Regions from separate parts of the Microbulbifer sp. ABE4_465 genome, predicted to be linked through region 2. Evidence: predicted binding sites of a transcription regulator. Region 2 holds the regulator's gene; the other holds the start of a gene.
The links. Region 2 encodes sigma-54, which starts transcription at its own class of promoters, with help from an activator protein. Its sites were predicted from a motif close to TGGCACANNNNTTGCNNT; they were not measured.
Positions count from the first base shown of each region.

Region 1: a site for sigma-54 is predicted at 13,036-13,053, ahead of glnL (nitrogen regulation protein NR(II)). Genes of this name have one in related genera too.

Region 1 is NZ_JBSWXV010000008.1:9,122-25,009, reverse strand. It holds gene ACXAG1_RS13005 (helix-turn-helix transcriptional regulator) at 1-605, opposite strand, end outside; gene ACXAG1_RS13000 (Lcl domain-containing protein) at 680-5,056, opposite strand; gene typA (translational GTPase TypA) at 5,239-7,047, opposite strand; gene ACXAG1_RS12990 (VOC family protein) at 7,304-7,681, opposite strand; gene ACXAG1_RS12985 (hypothetical protein) at 7,815-8,423, opposite strand; gene thiI (tRNA uracil 4-sulfurtransferase ThiI) at 8,615-10,081, opposite strand; gene glnA (glutamate--ammonia ligase) at 10,472-11,875, shown strand; gene ACXAG1_RS12970 (DUF4124 domain-containing protein) at 12,103-12,786, shown strand; gene glnL (nitrogen regulation protein NR(II)) at 13,097-14,170, shown strand; gene glnG (nitrogen regulation protein NR(I)) at 14,239-15,657, shown strand; gene ACXAG1_RS12955 (zinc ribbon domain-containing protein YjdM) at 15,796-15,888, shown strand, end outside.
Region 2 is NZ_JBSWXV010000003.1:222,291-238,178, reverse strand. It holds gene ACXAG1_RS08030 (Z-ring associated ZapG family protein) at 1-326, shown strand, start outside; gene sat (sulfate adenylyltransferase) at 442-1,632, opposite strand; gene ACXAG1_RS08020 (S1C family serine protease) at 1,803-2,969, shown strand; gene ACXAG1_RS08015 (nuclear transport factor 2 family protein) at 3,014-3,502, shown strand; gene hisD (histidinol dehydrogenase) at 3,545-4,861, opposite strand; gene hisG (ATP phosphoribosyltransferase) at 4,867-5,505, opposite strand; gene murA (UDP-N-acetylglucosamine 1-carboxyvinyltransferase) at 5,689-6,951, opposite strand; gene ACXAG1_RS07995 (BolA family protein) at 7,022-7,255, opposite strand; gene ACXAG1_RS07990 (MlaC/ttg2D family ABC transporter substrate-binding protein) at 7,379-7,972, opposite strand; gene ACXAG1_RS07985 (KpsF/GutQ family sugar-phosphate isomerase) at 8,365-9,336, shown strand; gene ACXAG1_RS07980 (KdsC family phosphatase) at 9,388-9,936, shown strand; gene lptC (LPS export ABC transporter periplasmic protein LptC) at 9,983-10,546, shown strand; gene lptA (lipopolysaccharide transport periplasmic protein LptA) at 10,533-11,069, shown strand; gene lptB (LPS export ABC transporter ATP-binding protein) at 11,167-11,892, shown strand; gene ACXAG1_RS07960 (RNA polymerase factor sigma-54) at 12,122-13,582, shown strand; gene hpf (ribosome hibernation-promoting factor, HPF/YfiA family) at 13,781-14,074, shown strand; gene ptsN (PTS IIA-like nitrogen regulatory protein PtsN) at 14,129-14,590, shown strand; gene rapZ (RNase adapter RapZ) at 14,708-15,595, shown strand; gene ACXAG1_RS07940 (HPr family phosphocarrier protein) at 15,649-15,888, shown strand, end outside.

The sequences.
Region 1 (15,888 bases), on a different contig from region 2:
GCTACCAGCAGGCCGTGGACCAGTAGCAGCTTGCGATGGAACCAGCCGAGGGGGCGCAGTATTTCCATCGCCAGCAGCAAGTCTGCCATTGCAAAAGGTGGCTCACCATCCATTCGATTGAAACAGTAGTAAGATTCCGCATCCCCGCCAGAAGGCGCTACCACAAACAGCGTATCGGTCACTCGCTTTTCCCGATAAAATTCTTGGTAGTGCGCGGTGTCGTAGAAGGCTGCAGATACGTGATCGCGCATCAGTGTGCCGCGAAATTGACCCGCCTGGCGAATGTGATTGAGGGTACTCTCATCCACTTCATATTTCCCCGCCGTCACCTCTCTGGTGTAGTGCTTGTGCAGCTGGCGATCAGAGGGCAGCTCCCGGTAAAAAAACACCGGCCCCGGGCGCCACCCGAGCATGTAGTCCCGCTCGGGATTCAGGTGCTCCAGGCACACCGCACTCAGCCAGTAACCGTGGTCGGCGCCGATCAGGGTGCTGATGGATTCGAGGAGAAAGTGCAACCCTTCAGTGGGAAACCGGGACGCGGGAAATTCAGCGAGGTGATCCCAGATCCGCTGCTTGCCAGCTTCAATAGATAAAGTCGATGTCACAGTCCTGTTCCCTGTGTAGGAATTGGCTATTCGGAGAGTCAGCCGGCTAATTTAGCACAGGGAACAGGTTGGGTTTATCGGAACATTTCGTCAATCATTTTAATGGAGGCATTCAGAATTTCACCCTGAACACGGTCGCTATGTTCGGTGCTGGTAAAGGTCTCCACGGTTTCGAAGCGCTCGAGGTTTTCTGAAATGAAGGTGTCGTAGGCCGCCCTGTTGTCATTCGCTTCCATGAAATTTGAAACCGTCATGACGGTGGAAATCACGGCGATACCGATAACCGCGACCGGTAACGCTGCCAGGCTGGCGGCCGTTGCAATCGCGGCCCCGCTGGCAATTGCTGCGCCACCATGGGGAAGGACCACAGCCAGTACCGCGGAGGATGTAGCGGCGAAATAGGTGCCGGCGCCAGTGATTACCGCCGTTCCCCCAGCGGTTCCCAGTGCGGCGAGATCGGCATCTGTTTCAGAAATGGATGTCAGAATGACATCGGGAAAGCCTGCGGTGGTAAACAGGCAACTAAAACTGATGCAGTTAATATTGTTGAAATATTCCTCCAGTTTCTGTTCGCCGGTAGTTACCAGCAGCGCCCGACGATCATTGATATGCGCCATAAGGATGGTCAGTAGCCAGATTTCGTCATTGTTTAGCACGGTGTGATCCTGTTTGGCAAGCTCAAACATCAGGTTATTCATGGTGGCCAGCAGAATGGCACCTGCAATTTCACTTCCGCTGCGGGTGTCTTCTATCAATTGTGTAAAAATTTCAGCGGGAGGCTCTTCTGAGCCGAGCGGTGCATCGATATATTCCAACAGCGGCCCAAGTTCGGGAGTTTCGGCGGCGCCAGATTCCAAACTGTTGTGAAAACTTGCCAGAAAATCATTGATTATCTGCTGGCTGGTGGGGCTTTCAATCACGCGACGTAATCGTGGCCAATCAAGATTGACGCCGTAGGCCGGAGTTTGGGGCACTTCAACCACGATGCCCGGCGTATTAAAGGTAATCTCGATTGGATCTGGAATAGTGATTGGAGGCACCGTGTCGGGCGGATCGGGAAATGTTCTTAGGCAGCGGTGTGGCTCCGGGCATATTTCGTGCAGGAATCTACCCGTTGAACTTGTGTAAGCACGACAACGCATGATTTTCGAGTCGAGACTGGCGAACCGGTAATCGCACTCGTATTTAAGGTCGACCTCCGGGGCGCTGTTGACCGCAATACATCGCTCTTCATCACATCCGATATCCCAGCCAAACTCCCAGTTGCACAGATTGTAGGGGACCAATTCTGGATACTCATATTCACGACAGTAGTGATCTAGCCGATTTTTCTGCGCCTCACTACTGCCTGCCAGCTCTAGATAAACAGGTCCCTTTTCGTCGAAGCTTGCCCGCAGTCGGACATACAGCGTTTTTTCCTCGCGGATTGCCGCTTCGAAAGATGCTCCGTCGCTGGCGGTGGCCTGTGTTAGCGGAGCGCCTGAAAAGTCAGCTTCGGTGAACAGATCGAAGGTGTAGTGGGTAGCGTATTCTGAACGGATATTTTGCGCTGTCAGTAGAAACCGGAGGTCCTGCTTGAGAATGGGGTTCGCTGGCACCCGGATACTCAGGTAGCCCTGTACCTGACCGTCGTTGGCAATGATGTCTTCCAGCAGGAAGGGCTGAACAGGTGGTCCCGCAAGTACGGGTGAGCCTGTAACCAGTTCACTGAGGTCGACCGGTGTTGGGGTCGCCGGGTTAGTGCTGATCATCGCCCCAATACTGATCCTCACTGTAGCCGGCTCTGAGGTGTAGTGGCCATCACTTACTGTAAAACTGAAGCTGTCCTCACCACTTTGTCCACGGTAGGAATATTCCAGATTCGGTGGAGTGCCCTTCAGTTCTCCACGTTGCGGGTCAGAAACCACGGTATAGGTCAGCTCGTTACCCTCGGGATCTTTACCGGTGAGGGTTATATCCAGCTGACCAAAACCAAAGTATTCGTCGATTGGCGTCGTGCCTAAGTGTTGATGAATTGCTACCGGTGCCTGATTGCCGCTGACAAGGCGGAGTTTCAGGGCTTCGTGGGTTTTCCTGAGTACGGCCTGTCCGGTGCTAAAGTCCAATGCCTGGGCGTGCCATTTGTCGCCGCCGTCATTGCTCCAGTACTGCGATCCGGGCACCTCGTTTAGCCCGGGAAATTCGGACGCACCAATATGCTGGCCGCTGCCATTGTCATCCTGGCTGAACAGAGTTGCCAGTTCATCCTTACCTGGAACACGCCAGTCGTTTAAACCACACAGGTTTTCCTCTTGGGTGCGCTCGGCAAAAGCGCGGGTGTTGCAGTCGGATCCGCCGGTCAAGTTCCCGTCTACATTGCATTGCCCTACACCTGTGCCCTTGCTCAGGGTTTCACTGTCTGGATTGTGCCAGCTGAAGGTGCTCGCGACAGCGTGTAGCCCCTCTTCAACGCCGGGCTGTTTGACCTCCCAGACCAGACCGGTAGTGGTGTCTTGCACACAGGCCCACTGGCTGCCGTCGGCTTCACTGCCCGAGTCACTCCAGGCGAGGTTTTGCACTGCCAGTGGTAAACCGTCGGCGCCAAGCTTCACCAGGTGTGCCTCTCCCGGAGCTATAGGGTCTTCGGGGTCGACGGGATCTGGATCCTGCGGATCCTCAGGAGGGATCAGGCAATCATGGGGTGCCGGGCATATCTCATACAGGAATTCATTACTGGAAGCTTCGTAGGCGTGGCAGCGCATAACCTGCCCGGGTTCTGGCGAGTCTCGATAGGCGCACTCGAACTTGAGATCTACCGACTCCGAGTAATTGACCGCGCTACAGGAATCGTCGTCGCAACTGATTTCCCACGTCGTATCCCCATTGCACAGTACATCGGGCAAAAGCTCAGGGTGCTCGAATTTCTCACAGTATTGATGCAGGGTATTTTCCTGAAGATGACGGGAACCGTTAATTTCAAAATACACCGGTGCAGGTGTATCGACATCTGCGAAAATGCTTAGGTACAGGTTTTTTTCGCTGTGGTGTGCGGCTTTCAGCTGCAGTTCTCCGGAGGCGGTAACCTCGTAAACCGGCGCGCCGGCAAACTCTGGTGATTCAAAAAGTCCCAAGCGGAATGGGGAAGGCTGATCAGAGCGCGAACCGTGAAGCCGCACGGTGTAATACAGGTCGCGCATAAGATCGTTGTTCTGCGGCAGCGCGATCTGCCAGTATCCGTTTACCTGACCATCGTCGGGTTTGAGGTCCTTGAGGATAAAAGACTGAGGTTTGTCGCCGCTGAGCTGCTCCGGTGTCAGCGCGGTGGGGTTTACCGGATCGCTGCTGACTCCGGGCGCTATCGCGATGGTTACGGTGGCGGGCGCGGAGGTCTGGTAGTTGTCGCTGACGGTAAAGGTAAACTCGTCTTCTCCGGTAAAGTCGAGTGCGGCGCGATACTCAAGATGGGGTGGATCGCCAACAAGTACACCATTTGTTGGTGCGGTGGCCAGTGAGTAGGTTAGTTCGTCGCTTTCGGGGTCTTCTCCGGTAAGGGTGACGCTGACAACGTACTGATCACCGGCATCGGTGCTGGGAATTTCTTCCACCGCACGGTCCACCCGTTGGGCGTTTGCCTGGGGAACCTGATTCGTACTGACCAGCCGCAGGTTCAATGCGGTCGATGGGACTGTCGCGACGGCCTCGCCACTGGCAAAGTCCAGAGCCCAGGCGGTCTGTGCGTCGGCGCTGTCGGCGCTCCAATAGGGGGTGCCTCCTTTGGCCTCCACGCTGGGGAATACCCCGATACCTGTGTGGTGGTATTGTCCTGCGGCCTGTTGCTCCACCAGAGTGTGCAGTTCATCCGCACTGGGAACCCGCCAGTTGCTGCGGCCACACAGCCCTTCCGCGCGAACGCGATCTGCGAATGCGCGGCTGTTGCAGTCGGCACCACTGGTGAGAGTTCCGTCGACGTAGCACTGCCCCTGGCCGTTGGCATCACTGTTGGTATCACTTTCTGGGTCGAACCAGCTGAAACTGCTGTCGGCGGCATGGTGATGGCCAGAGCCGGGGCGCTTTACCTCCCACACCAGCCCGCTTTCGCGGTCTTCAATACAGGCCCATTGAGTGCCTTCCGTTTCACTGCCGGTATCACTCCAGGGCTCGGTCTGGGTTTGTAAGGGGGCGCCACTGGCGGTGAGCTTGATCAGATTCGCGGGCTGGGAAGGCGGGATATCCTCCTCGACCGGATCCTCCTTCTGTTCTTCTCCAGGGGCTTCTTCCTGATCGCCCTCCCCTTCCTGTTGGTCTTCCTCGTCGTCTTCCGCTGCGTCTTCCTCGCCGTCATCAGGTGCTTCCGGAGAAGAGTCGGATGTCGGTGGAGGCAGATACCGGCGGCTGTCGAAGTTCAGCCCGCGATCACAGGCGGGCAGCGTCAGGACCAACAGGAGTAGAACAAGGCAATTGCGAATGAACATGCGTTCCCCAAATTTATATATCTAGCGATACTTTTCGGCGGGAAACTATCAGATGGTCGCGAAGTGTCCATTCCCTATTCAGGTACTGCGTGGGGAATAAGCGGGAATGTGGAGTTTAAAATACATTGGCGGCAAATAAAAAACGGGGCCAATGGCCCCGTTTTTTATTTGATTGCGAAGAATTACTTCTTCGCGCGCTTGCGCATATTTTCCTGCAGGATCTTTTTGCGAATCCGGATGCTTTCCGGAGTCACTTCCACCAGCTCATCGTCTTCGATGAATTCCAGTGCCTGCTCCAGGGTGTGGCGGATGGGCGGTGACAGGGTCAGCGCGTCGTCGGTACCGGAAGCGCGCACGTTGGTGAGCTGCTTGGCCTTGGTGGGGTTTACCACCAGGTCGTTACCGCGGGAGTGAATGCCGATGACCTGGCCTTCGTACACTTCCTCACCGTGGCCCATAAACAGGCGGCCGCGGTCTTGCAGGGCGAACAGGCCGTAGGCCAGGGTTTTGCCCTTGGTCATGGACACCAGTACGCCGTTGATGCGCTTGGCCACATCACCCAGCTTCACCGGACCGTAGTGGTCGAAGATGCTGGTCATGATGCCGGAACCACTGGTGATGGTCAGGAACTGGTTGCGGAAACCGATCATGCCGCGGGACGGTACAATGAAGGTCAGGCGCACTCGGCCCTTGCCGTCCGGTTCCATATTGGTGAGGTCGGCCTTGCGCAGACCCAGCTCTTCCATAATCGGACCCTGGTGCTGCTCTTCAACGTCGATCACCACCTGCTCGTAGGGCTCGTGGATCTCGCCGTCGACTTCTTTCTGTACCACTTCCGGGCGGGATACACCCAGCTCGAAGCCTTCGCGGCGCATGGATTCGATCAGCACCGACAGGTGCAGTTCACCGCGGCCGGATACCTTGAACTTGTCCGGGGAATCGCCCTGCTCCACACGCAGTGCCACGTTGTGGATCAGCTCCTGGTCCAGGCGGTCCTTGATGTTGCGCGAGGTCACGTACTTACCTTCTTTACCGGCGAACGGGGAATCGTTCACCTGGAAGGTCATGCTCACGGTGGGCTCGTCCACAGACAGTGCCGGCAGTGCTTCCGGGTGGTCCGGGTGGCACAGGGTATCGGAAATGTTCAGCTCGCCCACACCGGTGATACACACGATGTCGCCGGCGCTGGCCTGTTCCACTTCCACGCGTTCCAGGCCGAGGTAACCCATGACCTGCAGGACCTTCGCCTTGCGCGACTTTTCGTCGCGGTCGAGGATCACTACCTGCTGGTTCGGCTTCAGGGTGCCGCGGGTGATACGGCCAACACCGATCACGCCCACGTAGCTGTTGTAGTCCAGTGCGGAAACCTGCATCTGGAAAGGACCGTCGCTGTCCACCTGCGGCGGCTTGACCTTGTCGACGATCATCTGGAACAGCGGAGTCATGTCGTCCGCCATATCGGTTTCGTCCAGACCGGCGATGCCGTTCAGGGCGGAGGCGTAGATCACCGGGAAGTCCAGCTGCTCTTCGGTAGCGCCGAGGCTGTCGAACAGGTCGAACACCTGGTCCATTACCCAGTCCGGACGGGCGCCCGGACGGTCGATCTTGTTGATGACCACGATCGGGTTCAGGCCCTGCTCGAAGGCCTTGGAGGTGACGAAGCGGGTCTGCGGCATGGGGCCGTCTACCGCGTCTACGAGCAGCAGTACAGAGTCCACCATGGACAGTACGCGCTCTACCTCACCGCCGAAGTCGGCGTGCCCGGGGGTGTCCACGATGTTGATACGGTAGTCGTTCCAGCGGATCGCGGTGTTCTTGGCGAGGATGGTAATACCGCGCTCTTTTTCCTGATCGTTGGAGTCCATCACGCGCTCGGAGTCGGCGCTGCGGCGGTCGAGGGTGCCGGACTGCTGCAGCAGCTTGTCCACCAGGGTGGTCTTGCCGTGGTCAACGTGGGCGATGATCGCGATATTGCGAAGATTGTCTATCACTGGGGGCCTCTGGGCGTAATGCGTGATTGGGTGCGACCAGTGGGTCGCACCAGAGAATTAGGTCAGGCGGGGGCTGGGCTGAGAGGTAAAACAGCGGCTATCCGGCCAAAGCGCGCGCATTATAGAGGTGAAGTGTGGCAATTGGGAGTCGGATTGGCGGAAATTTGTGCGGTTTTGAGGGCTGCCGGGCCCTGGCCCGGCTGGAAAGGCGGTTTGAAGCGGGTAAACCGGTGCACTTATCCGTGGAATTCAGACTTTACAGGCGGCGCATCGCACAGATTTTGTTGCCCGCCGGGTCACGCAGGTAGGCCAGATACAGCTTCAAGCCGCCGCCCTCACGTACCCCGGGCGGGTCCTCGCAGGGAGCGCCGCCGTTGGCGAGACCGGTTGCGTGCCAGCGGTCGGCCTGTTCCGGGCTCTCCACCGCAAAGCCGATGGTACTGCCATTGCCACAGCTCGCCGGTTGGCCGTCGATGGGTTTGGTAATCGCAAATACCCCGGTGTCGGTGAAGTAAAAGCAGCGGCCTTTTTGATCGATAACACCGGGCTTGTAGCCGAGCTCGCCGAGGATGGCATCGTAAAAGGCTTTGGATTCCTGGATATCGTTGGCGCCGAGCATGATGTGGCTGAACATCTTTAGTCCTTTTTGCATTATATGTAAGGGCGGTATACATGCCCTGCACTGTGAGGCGTAAAGGAAAATAAACCATGGGGGCTGTACAGGCCTCCTGTTTACGAGGTCACTAGGCCGGGTATTGTTGAAAACTCTATACGGTGAATCTTTTATCGAAAAAGGGTTTGGTCACTTTTTTACCTTTTGCGTTGTACCACTCTAACCGCTCTACTCCTGCTGCCGCTAGCGCAGATTTGTGAAAAAGTTTTTTATCAGTGTTTAGGTCAACCAAAGAGTATGCAGAGCCCCGACCGGTTTGCGCGTCGAATCCATCATATATCACAGAGTCAATATACCCTCCCACCACAATGTCTACATAACCCAAATGACCGAGTTCTATCGCCAACTGTTGAGCGACATGGTTCAGTTCACATCCCAGCAAGCGAATTTTCACGTGAGATACAGGCAGGGCCCAGAAACTATGCAGCCAGTTTGCGAGCTGAGCGGGGCTGCAATAAATCCGTTGCTCACCACGCAGGCCATTGCTAATTCCACTGACAGGTTGGTTAAAGCCAGCTTGCGCACCGTGCCCACTGATCAGGACTGTTGCCTCCCTCTCCACGTTGTTAAGACAGTGCCACGCTGTGGTATCTACAGTTGTGCAATTGGTTTTCAACCTGTATTTGGTGAGACTCGTTGCAAGAACGTTATCAATATTTTGCAAAAATGGATTTATATAGTACTGCGGTCGTGCTTGTGGCATGTCAATTCCCTCTGGTTTTTATCTAAGCTAATAGTGCACGACTCTATGCAGCATTAGAAAGAAACAGCTGACAAAATAAATTGAGGCAGGGTGAATTGTTTGTCTGCAGCAGTTTGTGATTGTATGTGCCTGGTTGTTGTAGGGAGCGGTCTTTCAAGTGGCGCATTTTTTGCGTTTGGAATATGCACGACCTACTTCTTGAGCTTCTGCGGCCGAAAAACCCCCACATTCCGATAACCCTCATCCAGCAGATGCGAAGCATGTAACTGGCTCATTACCCCGCGCGCGCAGTACAACAGGTACTGCTTTTCCTTATCCAGTTTCTGGAAGGCGGTGCTGAGACGATAGAAGGGGATGGTTTCCACTTCTGCATTTTCCAGCTCCAACGGGTTCACTTCTTCTTCGGTGGGATGGCGGATGTCGATGATGATGGCATCGCCGGGCTCGCTGAAAATATCCACCGGCGGTGCATCCTCGCCGAGGTCGTCCATCACCTGATCGATATTCTGCATCACCCGGTTGCCGATGGCGCGGTCGAGGACGGTGAAGTCGAAGCGGGTTTCCTCGTGTTCGATCTTTTCCATTTTTGCGCGGGTGGTGGGTTTTACCGAGATCACGCCGCAGTATTCCGGCATATTTGCGGCAAATTCCTCGGTGCCGATCTCGCGCGCGGTGCGGATGATGTCGGTCTTGTCCGAGGTGATTAGCGGGCGAAGTACCAGGGTATCGGTGACGCTGTCGATCACCGACAGGTTTTTCAGGGTCTGGCTGGATACCTGGGCGATGGCTTCACCGGTGACCAGTGCATCCACTTCCAGCTCCTTGGCAATGATGGAGCCCGCGCGCAACATCATGCGCTTGAGCGTCACACCCATATAGGAGTCGTCCACCTGTTCCAGGATTTCTGCGACCACTTCATCGAACGGAATGGTGATAAATTTTACCCGGTGAGAGGCGCCGTATTTGTCCCACAGGTAGAAGGCGACTTCTTTTACCCCCAGTTCATGCTGGCGCCCGCCCAGGTTGAAGAACAGAAAGTGAGTACGGATACCTCGCTTGATGGTGAGGTAGCTGGCCACGGTGGAGTCAAAGCCACCGGACACCAGCGATATCACCGGGTCCTGTGTGCCCAGCGGGAAGCCGCCGAGGCCCTGGTGCAGCTCCTCGATCACGTTCAGCTTGTCGTGGCGGACTTCCAGCTTGACGGTGATATCCGGGTTTTTCAGTTTTACCCCGGCGGCTTGGGTATTAGTGTTCAGGCCGCCGCCCACATACTGTTCCACGTCGAGGGACTGGAAGTCGTGCTTGCCGGTGCGCTTTACCCGCACGCAGAAGGTTTTACCCGCGAGCTGTGGTCCCCAGATGGCCAGTGTCTTCTGGTAGATATCGTCCAGATCACCGAGGGGAAACTGTTGTACCCGGGCAAAGTTGGCGATGCCCGGGGTGTGCGCCAGTACCTCTTCGATACGGTCGGAAAGGTGGGATACTGCATCTGGCGCGATCACATCGATTTTCTCCCAGTCTTTCTGCACCTTGATACGGTCATCCAGCTGGCGCATCAGCTTGCGCAGGTTATCGGCGAGCTGGCGCGACATGCGCTTGCGCACGGGGTTGCTCTTGATGGTGATCTCTGGGAAAAACTTGACGACGAAGTGCATAGACGTGTGCCGGAACCGCGGTTGAATTGGAGGCCAGGAGCCCGTTTGTCGGCTTCCCGGAAAAGGTGGCGAATTATAAACTCGCTATCAGGAATTTGCTTGTGGCACCAAGTTGGTGCCTACTGTGACCTTTCGGCCCCAAAATAGTGCAAATAGAGGTTTGAGAGCACCAATATTGGGACTATCGTGATCCGAGAGGGAGTGCTGGCGCTCAAAAAGCCGTGGGGTTTGGTTGTTTTGCACCCGATTGCTCCCCCGGGTGGCCATTTCTTACGACCCGAATCACTTTGTTACCGGTTTGCCCCAATTTGGCACACTCTTTGCTTTTACTGTTGCCACAAGATAAAGCGAATCGGCGCGAACATAACTTTTCATTCTTGGAGGACTGTAATGTCAAAGACGCTCGACCTGATCAAAGAGAGCGAAGCCAAATGGGTAGACCTGCGCTTCACCGATACCAAAGGTAAGGAACAACACGTTTCCATTCCGTCTAAGGAAGTTGACGGTGAGTTCTTCGAAGAAGGCAAGATGTTCGATGGTTCTTCCATCGCTGGCTGGAAGGGCATCAACGAATCCGACATGATCCTGATGCCGGATGACGAAACTTCGTTCATTGACCCGTTCACCGACGAAGCGACCGTGATCATTCGCTGTAACATCGTTGACCCGATCACCGGTCAGGGCTACGAGCGCGACCCGCGTTCCATCGCACTGCGCGCCGAGGAATACCTGAAGTCCACCGGTCTGGGCGACACCGTGCTGATGGGCCCGGAGCCCGAGTTCTTCGTATTCGACGACATCACCTGGGGTGCCGAAATGGGCGGCGCCTTCTACAAAATCAACTCTGAAGAAGCGGCCTGGTCTTCCGGCGCCTCTTTCGCAGAAGGCAACATGGGTCACCGCCCGGGCGTTAAGGGCGGCTACTTCCCGGTTCCGCCGGTCGACTCCCTGCACGACATCCGTGCCGCCATGTGTTCCGCCATGGAAGCCATGGGCCTGGAGATCGAAGTACACCACCACGAAGTGGGCACCGCTGGCCAGTGTGAAATCGGCGTTGGCGCCAACACCCTGACCAAAAAGGCTGACGAAGTTCAGATCCTGAAGTACGCGGTACACAACGTAGCGCACGCTTACGGCAAAACCGCCACCTTCATGCCCAAGCCGCTGGTAGGTGACAACGGTTCCGGTATGCACGTACACCAGTCCTTCAGCAAGGACGGCGTAAACCAGTTCGCGGGCGACGCCTACGCTGGCCTGTCTGAAACTGCCCTGTTCTACATCGGCGGTATCATCAAGCACGCACGCGCCCTGAACGCGATCTGTAACGCGTCTACCAACTCCTACAAGCGTCTGGTTCCGGGCTTCGAAGCGCCGGTAATCCTGGCCTACTCCGCGCGTAACCGCTCTGCGTCCATCCGTATCCCGTTCGTGCCGAGCCCGAAAGGCAAGCGTATCGAGACCCGCTTCCCGGATCCGACCGCCAACCCGTACCTGGCCTTCGCTGCACTGCTGATGGCTGGCCTCGACGGCGTGAAGAACAAGATCCACCCTGGCGACGCTGCAGACAAAGACCTGTACGACCTGCCGGCGGAAGAGCTGGCCGAGTACCCGACCGTTGCTGCCAGCCTGGATCAGGCCCTGGAAGCACTGGATCAGGACCGCGCCTTCCTGACCGAAGGTGGTGTATTCACTGACGACGCCATCGACGCCTACATCGAACTGAAGAAAGAAGAAGTACAGCGTCTGCAGATGACCACGCACCCGGTTGAGTTCGAGCTTTACTACTCTTGCTAATGTAAGTCCTGCCAATTAGCAGGTATCATCTCTGCGCCCCCGCCGGTTCTTTTGAAGGGCCGATGAGAAGGTGCAAAGATGACGAGAAGCCCATACCGACAGGTGTGGGCTTTTTTTATGCGCCGAACTCGGTGGTATATGGCTGGAGTATTTATGCGGTTATATCGTTCGCGAGTACACTAGCCTTTAGAGAACGGAATGTTGCAAAGAAGATTGCGGGAGCGCCCATGATCAGATCCACCGCGCAGTTGTCCATACTCTGGCTTGCACTACTGGCAATGCCGGGTTTGGCCCAGGAGCACAGTGACGACAAATCCGCCGCCCAGGGGAATTCCTCCGGTAGCGCCGTCTACAAGATTGTCGGCCCCGATGGGCGCGTGACATTCAGCGACAACCCTCCCGCTGGAGAAAAGGCCGAAAAAGTGGAAATCGGCCCTATCAATGTCCAGCCGGCCACCCCCGGGGAGGGTCTCCCCACGCGCAAACTGTCGCCGCGCAGTGAAGCAGAGCGTGAGCGCGCCGAACTGGGGCCGGTGAATTTTGCCATTGTCAGCCCAGCCAACGATGCGACTATTCCCCCGGGGCAGCGCTTTATTGTGCTCGAAGTGGCGCTGAACCCGGTGCCGCGGGACGGATATCAGTTTTTTGCGGTCATTGATGGCCAGCGCTGGTCCGGCAGCTCCTCCGGTACCAGCCTGGATATATCGGCGCTGGAACGCGGCACTCACACCATCCAGGCAGTATTGCTCGGTGCCAGCGGCGAGCCCCTGGCGCAGTCCCAGACCATCCAGGTACACGTTAAGCGCCCCGGCGGTCAGGTGCCGGACTTCCCCGCCGAGCAGGCCCCACAGATGCCGCGCTTGCCGCAGGCCCCCGGAGTGGCGAAGCCAATCAAGCCCCAGCCGCGCTGAGGCAGGCACAATACCTGCCCCTCCGACACAGCCCTCGCCAGCGTCCGCAGCGGGGGCTTCATTCTTTCTCGGTTTGTTCTCGGTTTGCAGTTGCGCCCCGCACTGACTCACTCGCCCGTACCCACGCCCCACAATGTGCTTCGGCGCTGGCCATTTTTTGCTCTGCGCACAATAATGGTGCGATCGATATTGGCTGCAGCCGCCAGTGGCTCGTAAATCTTCATATGGGCCCGATTTTTTGCGCCATTTTGGTTTGCTTCTTGCACTGCCATTAAGCGAACCGGACTTGTGAATTACTTCGGAACCGCGAATGCTCAATGACCGCCAGTTGCGCCTGCTGTTGGACAACCTCACCTCGGCCGTTTTGGTGCTCGATGAAAACCTGTCCCTCTGCTATCTGAACTCCGCCGCGGAAGACCTGGTGGCGGCGTCCAGCGCCCGCGCCTGTGGCCAGCCCCTCGAGGAGGTGGTACGGGAAAACCCCGCGGCCCTGCAGGCGCTGCGCTCGTCACTGGCCAGTGGTGAGAAATACACCGTGCGTCGCGCCCTGTGGTTTTTGCACAACCTGGAAGAGTGCACCGTCGACTACTCGGTAACCCCGCTTACCGAATTGGGGCTGCTGTTGCTGGAAGTACAGTCGATGGACCGCCTGCTGCGCATTGCGCGCGAGGATGCACTGATCTCTGCGCAGGAGACCACCCGCAATCTGGTGCGTGGCATGGCGCACGAAGTCAAAAATCCCCTCGGTGGTATTCGCGGAGCGGCACAGTTACTGCAAAGAGAGCTGAGTGAGCTGGATGATGAAGGGCTTGGGGAGTACACCCAGATCATCATCGAAGAAGCCGATCGGCTGCGTAATCTGGTGGACCGCATGTTGGGGCCAAGGATTCCAGTAAGGCTGGAGCCGGTGAACGTGCACACCATCACCGAGCGCGTCGCGCAATTGGTGGAAGCCGAGTGCAGTGGCGAGCTGATTATCCAGCGGGATTACGATCCCTCGATACCGGATATTCCGGCAGACAGCGAGCAATTGATCCAGGCGGTATTGAATATCGCGCGCAACGCCATGCAAGCCATCGAAGAAAATATTGGCCTGGCGGAGGGCAGTCTGACCATTCGCACGCGGGTGCAGCGCCAGTTCACCATTGGCCGCCGCCACTGCTCGCTGGTGTGCCGAATCGACATCGTCGACAACGGCCCGGGGATTCCGGAAGACATCCGTGAGCGGATTTTTTATCCGATGATTTCCGGACGAGCAGAAGGGTCCGGACTGGGACTTTCTATTTCCCAGCACATCATTAACCAACACCGGGGGCTCATTAAATGTGAGAGCCAGCCGGGACAGACCGAATTCCAGATTTATCTGCCGCTGGCCACGGACTAGCCGCGACGTTTTTACCAGGGCAGGTTGAAGACCGAAAGAACGAGTTGAATTAAAACGCAGGCCGGAAAATTACTATGAACAATCGCGTTTGGATCATTGATGACGACCGCTCCATCCGCTGGGTACTGGAGCGCGCGCTATCCCGCGCCGGGATCGATACCACCTGTTATGAGAACGGCGATCGCGCCCTGGACGATTTCTACAGTGAATCACCGGATGTGGTGATCAGCGATATTCGCATGCCCGGCTCCGATGGCTTTAAGCTACTCCAGCGTTTTCAGGCGGAACGCCCGTCGCTGCCCATCATCATCATGACCGCACACTCGGATCTCGACAGTGCGGTCGCCGCCTACCAGGGTGGTGCCTTTGAATATCTGCCCAAGCCATTCGACGTCGATGAAGCGGTGGCGGTTACCCGCCGAGCTCTGGCGCTGGCCAACGAGCAGCAGCCGGAAGAGCCGGTAGTAATCGAGAACGGCACCGGCAACAAGGAAATCATCGGTGAAGCGCCGGCGATGCAGGAGGTATTCCGGGCGATCGGTCGCCTGTCGCACTCCAATATTACGGTGTTGATTAATGGCGAATCTGGTACCGGTAAAGAACTGGTCGCAGCGGCGCTGCACAACCACAGTCCGCGTAAAAACCAGCCGTTTATTGCCCTGAACATGGCCGCCATTCCCAGGGACCTGATGGAGTCCGAGCTGTTCGGTCACGAAAAAGGCGCGTTCACCGGCGCCAGCGCTCAACGCGCCGGCCGTTTCGAGCAGGCCAACGGCGGTACTCTATTTCTGGATGAAATCGGGGATATGCCCGCGGAGACGCAGACCCGTCTGCTGAGGGTGCTTGCAGACGGGGAGTTTTATCGGGTGGGCGGCCACACCCCGGTTAAAGTCGATGTCCGCATTATTGCCGCTACCCACCAGGACCTGGAGCGCCTGGTAGAAGAACACAAATTCCGCGAAGACCTGTTCCACCGCCTCAACGTCATCCGTATTCACATCCCTCGCCTGGCAGATCGCCGCGAAGACATCCCGCGCCTGGTGCGATTCTTCTTCAACAGCGCCGCCAAAGATCTGGGCGTCGAGCCCAAAATTCTTACCAAAGAAACCGAAGAATATCTGTCTGGTCTGGATTGGCCCGGCAACGTGCGCCAGCTTGAAAACACCTGCCGCTGGATCACCGTCATGGCTTCCGGCCGCGAAGTGCACATCGACGATCTGCCGCCCGAGCTTCACCAGCAGGGCGCCACCAGCGAAGCACCCCAGGACTGGCAGAAAGCCCTGCGATTGTGGGCGGATCAGGCGCTGGCTACCGGTCAGCGGGAGATCCTCAGCGAAGCGGTTCCCGCGTTCGAGCGTGCACTGATCGAAATCGCCCTAAAGCATACCGCCGGTCGCAAGCGCGATGCCGCGGAACTGTTGGGCTGGGGGCGCAATACCCTGACCCGAAAGCTCAAGGAATTGGGTATGAACGGGGCTGACGACTGAGCATTCATAGAAAAATGGTTATAACTGGCGCCACTAGGTGCCCGTTTTGGTTATACTTGGTTCTGATTCCCGGCGACAGCGCCCAGCCAGGGGTGCCGCCAAACCTATCACCGCTGCCACCATTAAGTGTCCAGAACCATGAGTGAACTGCCCAATTGTCCCCAGTGCCAATCCGCGTATACCTATGAAGACCGCGACCTGTTCGTTTGCCCCGAGTGTGGCCACGAATGG
Region 2 (15,888 bases):
TTGAAGACTTCCAACAAGAGGTCAACGAACATTTCGACCAGACATCGCAACTGGTGAACAACCTCACCCAGAGCTATCGGGAAGTACACGAATACCTGGCCAACAGCGCCATGCGCCTGTCCAGCCAGGATATCGGCCGCCAGATGCTGGAAGCCGGAAGCGGTCAGCTGAGCGACAACGATGAAAACCTGAGCGTACTGCCTCCCCGCGACTGGGCACCCAAGGAGCCCGGTGCCAAAGGCACTCTGTCCGAAGAATTTGGACTGGAAAAAGAAGCGCAAGCCCCTGCCCCCGCACCAACGTCGGAAACCGCGGTTAACCGCTGACTCCCTCTGCCAAGGGCAGGCACAAAAAAGGCGGGGCTATCACCCCGCCTTTTTTGTGGCAAATGCCTTACGGTGGCAAGCCGGAGATGTAACCCGGCCCGCCCTTATCCCCTGATCACAGGCTCTGGTAGTAGTCCATCAGGATCTGGGCCACTTCCGGACGGGAAAATTCCGGAGGCGGTGCAATACCGTTACCCAGCATCTCGCGCACCTTGGTACCAGACAGCAGGATGAAATCATCCTTGGTGTGATCCGGCACATCACGCATCATCACTACGCGGTTCAGTTTCTTGGAGTAGGCGGTGTGATCCGCGCGGAAAATCTGAATCTCCAGCGCACCTTCCGGAACCTTCTCGTCGAAAATAGTCTGTGCATCGAAAGCACCGTAGTAGTCGCCCACACCGGCGTGGTCGCGACCAACGATCAGGTGGCTACAGCCACAATTCTGACGGAATACCGCGTGCAGCACCGCTTCGCGCGGGCCGGCGTACAGCATGTCGAATCCGTAACCGGTCACCATCACGGTGTTCTTGGGGAAATACTCCTCCACCATTTTGCGGATGGATGCATCACGCACGTGGGCGGGAATATCACCGGGCTTCAGCTTGCCCAGCAGCATGTGGATAAGTACACCGTCGGCATCCACCGCTTCCAGGGCCATTTTGCACAGCTCTTCGTGGGCGCGGTGCATGGGGTTGCGGGTCTGGAAGGCCACAACCTTGCTCCAGCCATGCTCCACAAACTCGTTGCGGATCTCGACCGCGGTGCGGAAAGTATCCGGGAAGTCCGCCTGAAAATAGCTGAAGTTCAGTACTTCGATAGAGCCGGAGATCAACTGGCGGCCAGCCGCCTTGAAAGTGGCCACACCCGGGTGGGCATCGTCCAGTGTGCCAAATACGTGTTCAGCAATAGTGTTGACCTGCTCGTCGGAAACGGTCTCGATGGCATCGACGTCCATCACTGCCAGTACCGGATTACCTTCGACATTGGGGTCGCGCAGGGCAATACGCTTGGCACCGGCGATCGCGGAAGTGTCTTCCACCATATTCACAACCGGGACCGGCCAGAACAGACCGTCTACGGTGCGCAGGGTTTCCGCAACACTCAGGGTATCCGCCAGGTTCATGTAGCCGTGCAGCGGGTTGAAATAACCGGCACCCAGCATTACAGCGTTGGCCGCAGCAGCAGAGCTCACCACGATGGACGGCAGGGATTCCGCTTCGTGGGCCAGCTGATGGTGGCGCTCACTGTCGTAAACAAAGCGGGGTTGCAGCTCGACACTGCCGTGTGGACGAACCAGGGACATAGACACTCCTGCGGTAGTTCTTTTAATGAGGATTCTGAGGAAAATTTTAAGCGCCACATTATACGGATAACCCGCCATACACCAAGCATCGGGCGTGACCGGGGTTAGATCATCTGGTGAGGACACAAGAACCGAAAGACGTATAATGACCTCAAACCAAGGAGCCTCTGGTGTCATTACAACGATTTCTGCAAGACTGGGCCATCCCCGCCGCGATCGGCTTGGCGATGGCGGCAGCGCTACTTTTCCTGTTCCCCCACCTGCGCGAAAACGCGGGAACTGACACCCCTCAAGTAATCACCGCCCCAGACTCCTATGCCAGTGCAGTCAATCTTGCCGGGCCCGCGGTGGTAAACGTATTCAGCAAGCGGGCTCTGCGTAACCACCCGCTGGCCAGCCACCCCCTGTTCCCCTACTACCTGAACAAAATGACCCCACTGCAACGAGAGCGCATGCAGCAGAACCTGGGTTCTGGCGTTATCGTTGACGATACCGGGTACGTCCTTACCAACTTTCACGTCATTTCCGGCGCAGAGCAAATTGCCGTAGTACTGGCGGACGGCCGTGAAGCCCGCGCACAACTGGTGGGATCAGACGCAGACTTTGACCTGGCGGTCCTGAAGATCGACCTTCCCAGCCTTACCGCAATTGAAGTTGGCGACCCGGATAGAGCGCAGGTCGGCGACGTGGTGCTGGCCATTGGCAACCCGTTTGGGGTGGGACAGACGGTAACTCAGGGCATTATCAGTGCTACCGGCAGGGACGTGGGCAACACCGGCGTAGGTGGCTACCTGCAAAACTTCCTGCAGACCGATGCGGCGATCAATCCCGGCAACTCCGGCGGCGCGCTGGTGGACTCCCGGGGTCGACTGCTCGGTATCAACACCACGTCGGTATTGAACCAAACCGGATTGAATCAGAGCGGTACCAGTGGTGGCATCAGTTTCGCGATTCCCGCCACCATCGCCCTCAAGGTCATGCAGGATCTTATCGAGTTTGGCCGGGTGGTGCCCGGCTGGCTGGGAATTGAGGCACAGAACCTGAACCCCCTGCTGGCACGCTCATTCAACCTGGCATCCACGGATGGCGTCATCGTCACCGCCATTTACAAAGAAGGGCCGGCGCATCAGGCAGGGCTCAAGCCGGGCGATGTAATCACCCACATCAATGCCACCCCGATCAATGACGGCAAACACGGCAATGCGGCGATGGCCACCCTGCGCCCGGGTGAAGTGGTGACCATTACCTATATTCGCGACGGTGAAACGCTCGCCACACGTGCAACCGTCTCGGAGAGGCCACAGGCAGAGCGCAACCAGACACAGGGTGAAGGGTGACGATTCAATTGCAGAGTGACCGCCCCACTAGTTCGGAGGGAAACGTGACCACGATATTCAAAGCTCTGGGCCTGAAAGCGCTGCTGGTAGTGACACTGTTCAACCACAACGCTGCTGCCGATGACCGCGACACACTAAACAATTTGCTGAACCAGTTTCTCGCTGGTGCTGCCGACGATATTCGCGTGCACCAGCGTTTCTGGGCCGACGACCTGATCTACACCAGCTCGTCAGGCCAGCGCTTTGGCAAATCCGCGATTGTCGAAGGAATGGAAAAGGCGGAAGAAAAAGAAGAGACGAAAGAGGCTTCTGCTCCAATGCGCTATCGCGCGGAAGAGACCGATATCCGCGTGCTCGGCGATACCGCGATCGTTGCCTTCCGGCTGATTGCAGAGCCGGCGCCGGACAGCGACAAGCCGGCGGAGAAGATGGAATTTTTTAACACCGGCACCTTCGTCAAACGCGATAACGAATGGCGAGCACTGGCCTGGCAGGCCACGAAAATCCCATCCGCAGCGCCCGCCAACCCTTAATCAATTCAAGCGAATCCGTTCGCGCCGGCCAACCCGCGCGAATCAGTCCGCGTCTGGCCGCACCCGGTATTCTGCGGAGCGGGCGTGGGCATCCAGGCCCTCCCCTTTTGCCAGGGTAGCCGCTACTCGCCCCAGGGTATCGGCACCTTCCGGCGAACAGAAAATAATCGAGCTGCGCTTCTGGAAATCGTAGACCCCAAGCGGGGAAGAGAAGCGCGCAGTACCGCTGGTAGGCAGCACGTGATTCGGTCCCGCGCAGTAGTCACCCAGCGCTTCCGCGGTATAGCGACCAAGGAAGATGGCACCGGCGTGGCGGATCTGCGGCAGATACTGCTCCGGGTTATCCACAGAGACTTCCAGGTGCTCCGGGGCAATCTGGTTGGACACTGCGATCGCTTCGGCAATATCGCTGACCAGAATCAAGGCACCGCGGTCGGCGATTGAACGACTGGCAATGGCTTCCCGGGGCAGGTCCGCAAGCAGCTTCTGCAGTGACGCTTCCACCGCATCGAGAAACGCTGCATCCGGGCTCAACAGGATCGACTGGGCCTGTTCGTCGTGCTCCGCCTGGGAAAGCAGATCCATGGCAATCCAGTCCGGATCGGTTTTGCCGTCGCAGATCACCAGAATCTCCGAGGGCCCGGCAATCATATCGATCGCCACCTGACCGAACACCGCGCGCTTGGCGGAAGCCACGAAGATATTTCCCGGGCCAACAATCTTGTCGACGCGGGCGATGGTCTCGGTTCCGTAGGCAAGGGCTGCCACAGCCTGGGCGCCACCAATGGTGAAGACTTTATCCACACCGGCAATAGCGGCTGCCGCCAACACCAGATCGCTGAGCTGGTTGTCCGGCGCCGGTACCACCATCAGCACCTCATCCACGCCGGCAACCCGCGCGGGAATGGCGTTCATCAGAACCGAGGAGGGATAGCTGGCCTTGCCGCCAGGCACGTAGATACCCACGCGCTCCATGGCGGTAATCTGCTGGCCCAGCACGGTGCCATCGGCTTCCTGATACTGCCAGGAAGATTGCAGCTGGTGCTCGTGATAGGCGCGCACACGCTCGGCGGCCGCTTCCAGGGCCGCGCGCTTGTCCGCAGGAATTCGCTCCAGCGCCGCCTGCAGATCTTCTGCCTGCAGGCAGAAACCCTGCGTCTGCTGCAACTGACGGCGGTCAAAGCGATTGGTGTATTCAATTACCGCCGCGTCACCACGGGATTTCACATCCCGAAGAATTTCCGCCACCGTCGCTTCGACCTTGGTGTCCGCGACGGACTCCCACGCCAACAGCGCGTCGAGCTGGCTTGAGAACTCTGAATTGCCGGCATCCAGCCGACGTACGGAAAAATCACTCATGGAATTTACCCGGCACTCCGTGCATGCACCGCTTCGGCCAACTGTTGGATCAGAGCATTGATCGGGCCGTATTTCATTTTCATGGACGCCTTGTTGACGATCAGGCGGCTGCTGATATCGGCGATCTGATCCCGCGCTTCAAGGCCATTGGCCTTCAGGGTGTTGCCGGTATCCACGATATCCACAATCTCATCCGCCAGATCCATCAGTGGCGCCAACTCCATCGCGCCGTACAGTTTGATGATGTCGGCCTGGCGACCCTGGGCAGCGTAATAGCGCTTGGCAGACTGCACAAACTTGGTCGCCACCTTGATACGGCCGCTGGGCAGCGGCGCGCCCTTGATGCCAGCCGTCATCAGGCGACAGCGGGCAATGTTCAGATCCAGGGGCTCGTAGAGATTGCTGTCGTCGTGTTCCAGCAGGTTGTCCTTGCCGGCCACGCCCATATCGGCAGCGCCATGCTGCACATAGGTCGGCACATCCGATCCGCGCAGGATCAGCAGGCGCACATTTTCCTGGTTGGTGGGGAAAATCAGCTTGCGGCTCTTGGCGATATCTTCCGCCGGCTCCAGGCCTGCGGCCGCCAGTAACGGCAGGGTTTCCTTGAGAATTCGTCCCTTGGTCAGGGCAATAGTGATCTGCATAGCGTTTATGATTGTGTGATTCGCCCGGTCTCCGCGGGCCAAAATGTATGGGCAATACCCCCAAAATCCCCGGGGAGCTTATCGACTCTTGTCGAGCCATGCCAATACATAACTAGAATAGCGCTAGAAGGAAACGGGCGACCGCCCGCTTCCGCTATTTGAACAAAGAGAAAAAAGAGGCGATCAGCCGGGTACGCGGCGAATATTCGCACCCAGTTGTTGCAGCTTCTCCTCAATACATTCGTAACCGCGGTCGATATGGTAGATGCGATCCACGATGGTAGTGCCTTCGGCCACCATGCCCGCAATCACCAGGCCGGCGGATGCGCGCAGGTCAGAAGCCATCACCGGTGCACCTTTCAACCTCTCCACACCGGTCACGATTGCAGTATTCCCCTCTAGCACGATGTTCGCACCCATACGGTTGAGCTCGTGCACCTGAATCAGGCGATTCTCGAAGATGGTTTCCACCACGGTACCGGTGCCCTCAGACACCGCGTTCATGGTGGTAAATTGTGACTGCATATCGGTGGGGAACGCCGGGTACGGCGCAGTGCGGAAGCTCACCGCCTTGGGGCGATTGCCCTTCATATCCAGTTCAATCCAGTCATCACCAACACTCAGGTGCGCACCCGCCTCTTCAAACTTCACCAGCACCGCATCAAGAATATCCGCGCGGGTGTGGGTCAGGCGCACTTTACCGCGGGCAGCAGCCGCGGCCGCGAGAAATGTGCCCGTTTCGATGCGATCCGGCATCACGGAATAAGTACACGGGTGCAGGCGCGAAACCCCCTGCACGCGAATGGTGTCCGTGCCGGCGCCTTCAATCTCGGCCCCCATGGCGATCAGGAAGTCCGCCAGGTCGACAATTTCCGGTTCGCGCGCGGCGTTGTGCAGAACCGTAGCGCCCTCTGCGAGCACCGCCGCCATCAGCAGGTTTTCGGTACCGCCAACGGTGACCTTTTCCATCACGATATCGGCGCCCTTCAGGCGGCCATTACTGCGTGCGCGAATAAATCCTTCGTCGATGGTGATCTCGGCGCCCATCGCCTCCAGCCCTTTCAGGTGGATATCCACCGGACGGCTACCGATGGCACAGCCACCAGGGAAGGACACATTGGCAACGCCGTGGCGCGCCAGCAGTGGGCCGAGCACCAGGATCGACGCGCGCATGGTTTTCACCAGCTCGTAGGGCGCGGTCAGCTCGTTCACCGAGCGCGGATCAATTTCCACACCCAATTTTTCGTCAATTGTGATTTCGGTTCCCATGCACCGCAACAGGGTGATCATGGTAGTGATATCGTTGAGGTGCGGCAGGTTGTGGATCTGCACAGGGCCGTCCGCCAACAGCGCCGCCGCCAGAATCGGCAGTGCGGAATTCTTGGCTCCGGAAATTTTCAGGGTTCCGGAAATGGGGCTGCCCCCTTCGATAATCAGTTTATCCATTCGGTCTGGTTTCCAAGCGGTACAAAAATCTCGACCACCACAGCGTAGTACTGCAGAGCAAGGCTGGGCGTTACTGGCCGACTTCTTCCGGAGTCAGGGTTTTCATCTGCACCGCGTGCAGGGTGCCATCGGCAATTTTGTCGGATAGCGCGCCGTACACCAGCTGCTGCTTCTTCAGGCGGCTGAGACCGTTGAACGCATCGCTGATAACGGTGAGCTGCAGGTGACTGCCTTCGAAGGCCACTTCAACCTGACTTCCAGGAATTTGCCCTTCAATCAGGGACTTGATCTGATCTGGTTGCATAGGTAGGACTACTTATCGGCTAAAAAAGAGCGCGCAAGTGTACTGGAATCGCCACCGCTGCGCAGCCGCATCACCGTCGCTGCGCACCGGCGCACAAATTTTCGTTCGAATCTCTCATGCCGATCAATTGCCGGCAACTTTGTCCGCCGCAGACCAGCCAGCGATCACTTTGTCGATATCGCCATTATTAGCCTGCATGGCCTGAGAAAATTGTCCGCGGAAGGTTTTGCCCAGATTAACACCGTTCAGGATCACGTTGATCAGTTTCCACTGACCACTGCGATTGCGCACCAGAGTGTAGGAAACTTTGGTCAAACCTTCCTTACTACGCACTTCCTGCAATACGTTGACGCGATTCCCGCTCGGGGCGGAGCCGGGATTGATTACTTTGACATCCAGATTGCCAAAGGTCGCCACGCCGCGGGCAAAGGTTGCCACCAGGTCGCGCCGGAAAGTACTGGCAAACTTCGCTCGCTGCGCTGGCGTCGCCTGCTTGGCATGCCCCCCCATCACACCGCGCGCGATAAAATTGAAATCCACTACGGGCTCAAGCACGCGATCGACAGCGGAGTAGTAACGCTGAGGATTTGAATTCAGGTTCTTGCCTTCCGTGCGGATTACGTTCAGCAACTGCCCGGAAACCCCCTCAATGAGCGAATAGGGGTTTTGCGCTGCTGAAGCAAGCGGAGCCAGCACGCAAAGCATTACGGCTGCCATCCACAACCCGAGCTTGCGCGCCACTTGGACTGCCGCAGAGCCCCGGGTTTGCCCGGCACTATAAATTGAGGTGAAACTAGAGGTGAGTGCGCTCACAGATTATCTCCCATTGGCAATTCGTCCCTTGGATACCCACAGTGTCAAAAAGTGTCGTGAGTCGCCGAAAAAATCATGCTGGCGGTTGCGGAAAGGACAACGGTCACTTCGCCCGGCCTCCACAGCTGACAATAGCGGCGGCAAACTATACCATGGCGGCCCTCCGGACAAGCGGCATTGGATCACTTTGCCTCGAGGCGCCGTTTTTTGGACCAATATAGATAGGTTAGCACCTCTATCCTCCTTGCAAGTGGCTGCACGCGAGCCAAAGCTGCGGAGTAAAAGCGAGACATACGATGGGTAAAGATCTGATTATCCAGGCCGGACGCCGCACCATCTCCATGGAAACTGCCGCAGTGGCGGCACTGGAATCCCGTATCGGCGATGATTTTCACAGGGCTTGCGAGCTGATCCTCGCCTGCCCTGGGCGCGTGATTGTGTCCGGCATGGGCAAGTCCGGCCATATTGGCCGCAAGATCGCAGCTACTTTGGCCAGCACAGGCACACCGAGCTTCTTCGTTCACCCCGGAGAGGCCAGTCACGGCGATCTCGGCATGATTACCCGCCAGGACCTGGTAATCGCCATCTCCAACTCGGGCTCCTCTGCGGAAGTTCTGACCCTGCTGCCGCTGCTGAAAAGGCTGGGTATTCCGCTAGTCAGCATGACCGGTAAGCCGGACTCCCCTCTGGCCCAGTCCGCCGACGTCAATCTGGATATTGCGGTGGATACCGAGGCCTGCCCGCTAAACCTGGCACCTACTTCATCGACCACCGTTACCCTGGTCATGGGGGATGCTCTCGCGGTCGCCCTGCTGGAAGCCCGCGGCTTTACCGCGGAAGATTTCGCCTTCTCGCACCCGGGGGGCGCCCTCGGCCGCCAATTACTGCTCAAGGTCGAAGACGTAATGCACGCCGGCGAAGAATTGCCGCAGGTATCGCCGGCAACACCACTGTCGAAGGCACTCCTTGAAATGACCAGCAAGGGCTTCGGCATGACCACTGTGGTCGACGGCAGCGGACACCTGCTCGGCGTGTTTACCGACGGCGACCTGCGCCGGGTGATCGACCAGAAGCTGGAGATGGATACCGCCACAATGGAGCAGGTGATGAGCCGCCGCCCGAAAACAGTTAGCGCGCACACTCTGGCCGCAGAAGCCCTGCGCATTATGGAAGACAACAAAATCACCGCACTGGTTGTGGAAGACCCCGAGCACCACCCGATAGGTCTGCTGCATATGCACGACATACTGCGGGCCGGCGTCATCTGAGCACAACCGCCCGCGCCGTAACCAGGACCACACAACCTAAAGGAACACCACGTGAGTCATTCACACGCCAGCGAGCAACAGATTCGGGAAAAGCTGAGCAAAGTACGTCACCTGATTCTCGACGTGGACGGAGTGCTCACCGATGGCCGCCTGTACTTCGACAACCAGGGCAACGAGCAGAAAACCTTCCACACCCTGGACGGCCACGGTATTAAAATGCTGCAGCAGTCTGGCGTCGCGGTTGCTATCATCACCGGCCGGCGCAGCGCCCTGGTTGAAAAACGTGCGCACGACCTGGGTATCACCCGCCTGATTCAGGGCCGTGAAGACAAATACAGCGCCTTTCTCGAGCTTTTCGCGGGCGAGCCATACGATCTGGAACACATCGCCTATGTCGGCGACGACTATCCTGATCTGCAACTGATGACCCGCGTGGGCTGCCCGATCGCGGTTCCCAACGCGGCTTCACCGGTACAGGAACGCGCCCTGTTCACCACCGAACGCAGCGGCGGCCTGGGCGCGGTGCGAGAGGTTTGCGATCGCATTATGCGTGCCCAGGGAACCTTCGACGCAGCGCTGGCTCCTTATATAGCGCAGTAATTGAATTGCGTTAAAACCTGACACAGGAAAAAGGAAGAAATATCGGATGCGCACCTGGCTTCCCCTGGTGATCGTAGTTGCACTGATCTCCCTCGGGCTATGGTTCACCGAAAGTCCGCCCGAACAACTGCTGGGCAAGCGCCCAACTCAGCAAGAGTACAACCGCGCTGCCGATCTGATCATTCGCGATGCGCGCACACGGCATTACGGGGTCGAGGGCGACCTGGCCTACGAAGTAGACGCCAAACGTATTACTTTTTTCCAGTTTGCCCGCCGCGACCGAGCTGACCTTACCGAGCCGCGGATGATGTTTTACCAGGGCGATGACACCAAGTGGCGCACGGAGTCCCGTACCGGCGTGGCTTATGACAACGGGCAAAAGGTGGTTCTGGAGGGCGATGTCTCGGTTATGGAGCTGCCCCAACCCGGCATTACGCTGCGCACGCCGAAAATTGTCATCAAACCCCGCGAGGAATTCGCCGAAACGGACAAAGTTGTTACCATCACCGATGGCCTCAACCTCACCACCGGCAAGGGCCTGCGCGCCGATCTAAAAAAAGACAAGGTAGAAATACTGTCCGATGTGGAAAGCCGCTATGAACTTCGCTGACTTACGCCGCCGCCTGACCACTTTGGCACTGGCACTCGCCTGCGCACTGCCCGGCATCCAGGCCGTCGCCTTGCCCGACGACCGCCAGCAGCCGGTCAAGGTTTCTGCAGACAACCTGGAAGCGAACCGCAGCAAGAACCTGTCGGTCTACAGCGGCAATGTTGTAATCAGCCAGGGCTCCCTGCAGATTCGTGCCGACCGGGTTGAAGTGCACGGCAACAGCAAGGGAGAGATCAACAAGGTCATCGCCACCGGCACGCCAGCGCACTTCCAGCAACAGGTCGAAGAAAGCACCACGCCGGTCAAGGCCCGCGCTGCGCGCATCGAATTCCTGGTGGCCAATGACGCCCTGCAACTTACCGGAGAGGCGTTTGTCGACCGCGACGGCAACACCCTGACCGCCGAACGCATCGATTACGACCTGAACAGTGAGCAGATGAAGGCCCGCGGCCAGTCAGAGAAAAAGCGCGTGGAAATGATCTGGAAGCCCGAAGGGCAGTCCGGGGACACCGACGGACAGTAATGAGACTTTAGCGAGTAACGGCATTGAGCCATTACCGCCAACGCAACACGCAGATTTATTGAGTGCGGCCAGGTGCCGCCCCAGCCGGAATTGAATAATGCCAACGCTCAAGGCGCTCCATCTCGCCAAGCAGTACAAAAAGCGCAAAGTCGTTCAGGATGTCTCCGTGAGCGTATCCAGCGGCCAGGTCGTCGGCCTGCTGGGACCCAACGGCGCGGGTAAAACCACCTGCTTCTATATGATCGCCGGTCTGGTGCAGGCGGATGCTGGCCAGGTATTGATCGACGATGAAGATATCACCGGCCTGTCCATGCATGGCCGCGCGCGCAAAGGCATTGGTTACCTGCCCCAGGAAGCCTCCGTTTTCCGCCGCCTCTCGGTGCAGGACAATATCCTCGCGATCCTGCAGACTCGCAAAGACCTGAACAATGCCCAGCGCAAGGAGCAGCTGGAAGCCCTCCTGGAAGAGTTCCACATCACCCATATCCGCGAAAGCCTGGGTATGGCCCTATCAGGTGGTGAGCGGCGGCGAGTGGAGATTGCCCGCGCCCTGGCAACCAACCCCGCATTCGTATTGCTGGACGAGCCATTCGCCGGTGTCGATCCCATTTCCGTCAACGATATCAAGCAGATCATCCGCCACTTGAAAGACCGCGGAATCGGCGTTCTGATCACCGACCACAACGTTCGCGAGACCCTGGACATCTGTGAGACCGCGTTTATCGTCAGCGAAGGCCACATTATCGCCTCTGGCGACCCCCGCGACGTGGCCGAAAACAAACAGGTGAAAGACGTCTACTTAGGACACGAGTTCACCATCTAGTTCACAGAGGGAAAGACCTCCCTATTTCACGCCAACTCGAAGACATTGGTCACAGGATTTAAGCTGTGACCAAATGCCATCATTTTTTCGGCACACTTATTGCTTAACCGCCCTCTTGTCTTCCGCCCCGCCCCGGGGTAGTCTGCATGAAATGAGCTTTACCCCGCCGCCGGAAACATAAAATTCTCCGCAGCGGATTCACGCCAGATTTTTCTGCCGGCACACCCCTATGAAGCAGTCACTCCAGTTAAAACTCGGCACTCAGCTGACAATGACGCCACAGCTGCAACAGGCCATCCGCCTGCTGCAGCTGTCGACGCTGGACCTGCAACAGGAAATTCAATCCGCCCTGGACAGCAACCCGCTGCTGGAGTCGGACTTCGACGAGCACGCCGGAGAATCACTCCAGGACCAGAACACTCCCGCAGAGCGCAAGGAAGAAGCCTCTGAGCGAGCCGCGGAAACCCAGGCCGAGTCCTCCGCAGACGGCGACTGGACCAACGATATTCCAGATGACCTGCCGGTAGATACGCGCTGGGACGACATCTATTCAAGCGGCAGCCACAGTGGCGGCGAGGGCGAAGATTTCGCGCTCGAGCAGCGCAGCGCGGCCTCGGAAAGCCTGCAGGATCACCTGCAGTGGCAACTCAACCTCACCCCACTCTCTATCGAAGACAAGCTGATCGGCGAAACGCTGATCGACGCCATCGCTCCCAACGGCTTCCTGGGTACCCCCATTGAAGAGCTGGCGGAGTCCATGGAGCTGGACGTCGATGAGGTCATGGCCGTATTGAAGACCATCCAGCAGCTGGAGCCGGCGGGCTGTGGCGCGCGCGATCTGCGCGAAAGCCTGCTGCTGCAACTGCGCCAGCTGCCGGACCAAACCCCCTGGCTTTCTCAGGCCGTAGCCGTGGTGAGCCAGCACCTGGACCTGCTGGGAAAACGGGACTTTCGCCAATTGAGCCGCCGCACCCGCCTCAGCGAAGCGCAACTGGGCGATGTCATGCGGCTGATCCAGACGCTCACGCCCTACCCCGGTGAGGCCTTCGGTGGCGAGGAGCCCCAGTATGTGGTGCCCGACGTCATCGTCAGCCGCAAGCAAGACCGCTGGGTCGTGGAACTAAACCCGGAAACCACGCCCAAGCTGCGCATCAATGACGCCTACGCGGCAATGATCAAGCGTGCAGACAACTCCAGTGAAAACAACTATCTGCGCGACAACCTGCAGGAAGCGCGCTGGTTCCTGAAAAGCCTGCAAAGCCGCCACGAAACGCTCCTCAAGGTCGCCAGCAGCATTGTGGAAAAGCAGCAGGGATTTTTCGAGCAGGGGCCGGAAGCCATGAAACCCATGGTGCTGGCGAATATTGCCGAAACCATCGGCATGCACGAGTCCACTATTTCCCGGGTCACCACCCAGAAGTACATGCTCACGCCTCGCGGCGTATTCGAACTCAAGTACTTTTTCTCCAGCCATGTCAGCACCGACTCCGGAGAAGATGCTTCCTCCACTGCCATCCGGGCGCTGATCCGCAAGCTGATCGATGGCGAGCAGCCGCGCAAACCGCTGTCTGACAACAAGATCACCCAGGAGCTCGACGCCCAGGGGATCAAGGTGGCGCGACGCACTGTAGCGAAATACCGGGAGTCCATGGGCATCCCCTCCTCAAGCGAAAGAAAGCGACTGGTGTAGGCCGCAGGGTCACACTTTTACCCAAACCCGTCGTGCCTTCCCCCCAATTCCACCTACACTTGGCCTCGGCGGCTATTTTCTGGGCAACCAATAGCCTGACAGCGAGTGTATCCTTCCATTCTGACGCACTTCCTAGTAGGGTTGCCGCCCTGTGCGGGGGTGCAGCCAGATTGTGTTGTACTCGATGAGGAGAAATCCATGCAGATCAATATCAGTGGCCACCATGTAGACGTTACTCCGGCCATTCGCGATTACTGCCTGACCAAACTGGACAAGCTCTCCCGCCACAATGACCTGATCACCACAACCCAGGTCACCCTGTCCGTCGACAAACTAGTCCAGAAAGCCGAAGCGCGGATTCACGTGAGCGGCAACAAGGATATTTTTGCCGATTCGGAGTCAGAGGATATGTACGCGGCGATTGATTCGCTGACCGACAAACTCGACCGACAGCTGTTGAAACACAAAGAGAAGTTACGCGGTCACCGCTAGGCTCCATCATTACGAGTCAACGGTTGATTCGCACCGCTAGATCATCTGCACGTTATGACATTGGAAGCATTACTCTCTCCCCGCCTGAGCCTTTGCCACCTGGCGGGGAGTAGCAAGAAAAAGCTGTTGCTCAATATCGCCCAGGCGATCTCCGAACTATACCCCGACCTGGACACCGACACAGTGTTCAACCAGCTGGTAGCCCGGGAGCGCCTGGGTTCTACCGGCATTGGTGAAGGTGTCGCCATTCCACACTGCCGTCTGCCTGGCTGTGAGAAGCCCATCGGTGTCCTTTGCACCACCTCTCCAGCTGTAGATTTTGACGCCATCGACCGTCAGCCGGTGGATCTGCTTTTCGCCCTGCTGGTACCGGAGGATTCCGACCAGGAGCACCTGGATACCCTGGCGGAAATTGCCGCCCTGTTCAGTGACAGCCGTGTACGTGAAAAGCTGCGCCAGGCCACTACCAGCGATGACCTCTACGCACTGGCCATTAACAGCGCAGCGGCGGCCTGATTTTTATTGAGCTAGCGCTCAATGGCGCAGCTTTCGACCCCGCGGATCGGGGTGACTGCTTTATACTGGCCCGGCGAATAATTAGGGCCTGCTCAATTGGCAAGGAGCGCGAGTGCAATGCGATTGGTCATCATCAGCGGCCGTTCCGGCTCAGGAAAAAGTTCTGCCCTGCAGCTACTGGAAGACGTAGGCTTCAACTGCATCGATAACCTGCCCGCGAGCCTGCTGCCAGAATTGGTACGCCGGGTAAGCGAGCAATCACCACAGACTGCTCCGGGCCACCATGAAAACACCCAACTTGCCCTGGGCATCGACGCCCGCAACCTGTGGCAGGATGTGCGCCAGGCACCCCAGGTCATTCATGACCTGCGCGAGAGCGGTGTTGAATGCGACGTTGTCTATCTGGATGCACGCTCTCCGGTGCTGGTTCAACGCTTCAGCGAGACCCGACGCAAGCACCCCCTGAGCGACAGCCGAACCCACCTGTTGGAAGCCCTCAACCGGGAGAAAGAAATCCTGGCGCCACTGGCCTCCATGGCCGACCTGGTGATCGATACCAGCAGCCTTAGCCTGCACCAACTGCGCGACCAGATTAAAACCCGGGTGGTCGGCAAAGACTCACCGGGTATGGCGGTGCTATTCCAGTCTTTCGGCTTTAAGCACGGCGTGCCGGTAGACGCAGACCTGGTGTTTGACCTGCGCTGCCTGCCCAATCCGTACTGGGTAGCGGAGCTGCGAGAAAAAACCGGGATGGACCCGGAAGTAGCGGACTTCCTCCGCTCACACCAGGAAACCCAGGACATGCAGCGGGATATCACCGCATTTCTGGAGCGCTGGCTGCCCTCATACCAGCAGAGCAACCGCAGCTATACCTCGGTGTCCATCGGCTGCACCGGTGGCCGCCACCGCTCGGTATACATGGTGGAACAACTGGCCAAGCACTTTGCCAGTACATTTGAAAACATTCAGATCCGCCATCGGGAACAACAGAAAAACCACGGTTGAGCCTCTCGCCAGACTGCTCGACGGTAAAAAACCGCACGGAAAGATCATCGCCAATGCAGAAAAGTCGTATCACCATCATCAATAAACTCGGACTTCACGCGCGCGCGGCCAGCAAATTTGCCCAGACCAGTGCGCGCTTTTCCTCCGATGTGAAAGTGCACTGCCAGGGAAAAGCCGTGGACGGTAAGAGCGTGATGGCTTTGATGTTACTGGCCGCCGGCAAGGGTGTAGAGCTCGAACTCGAAGTGGCCGGGCGCGATGAGGACGCTGCCCACGAAGCTATTTGCGCACTG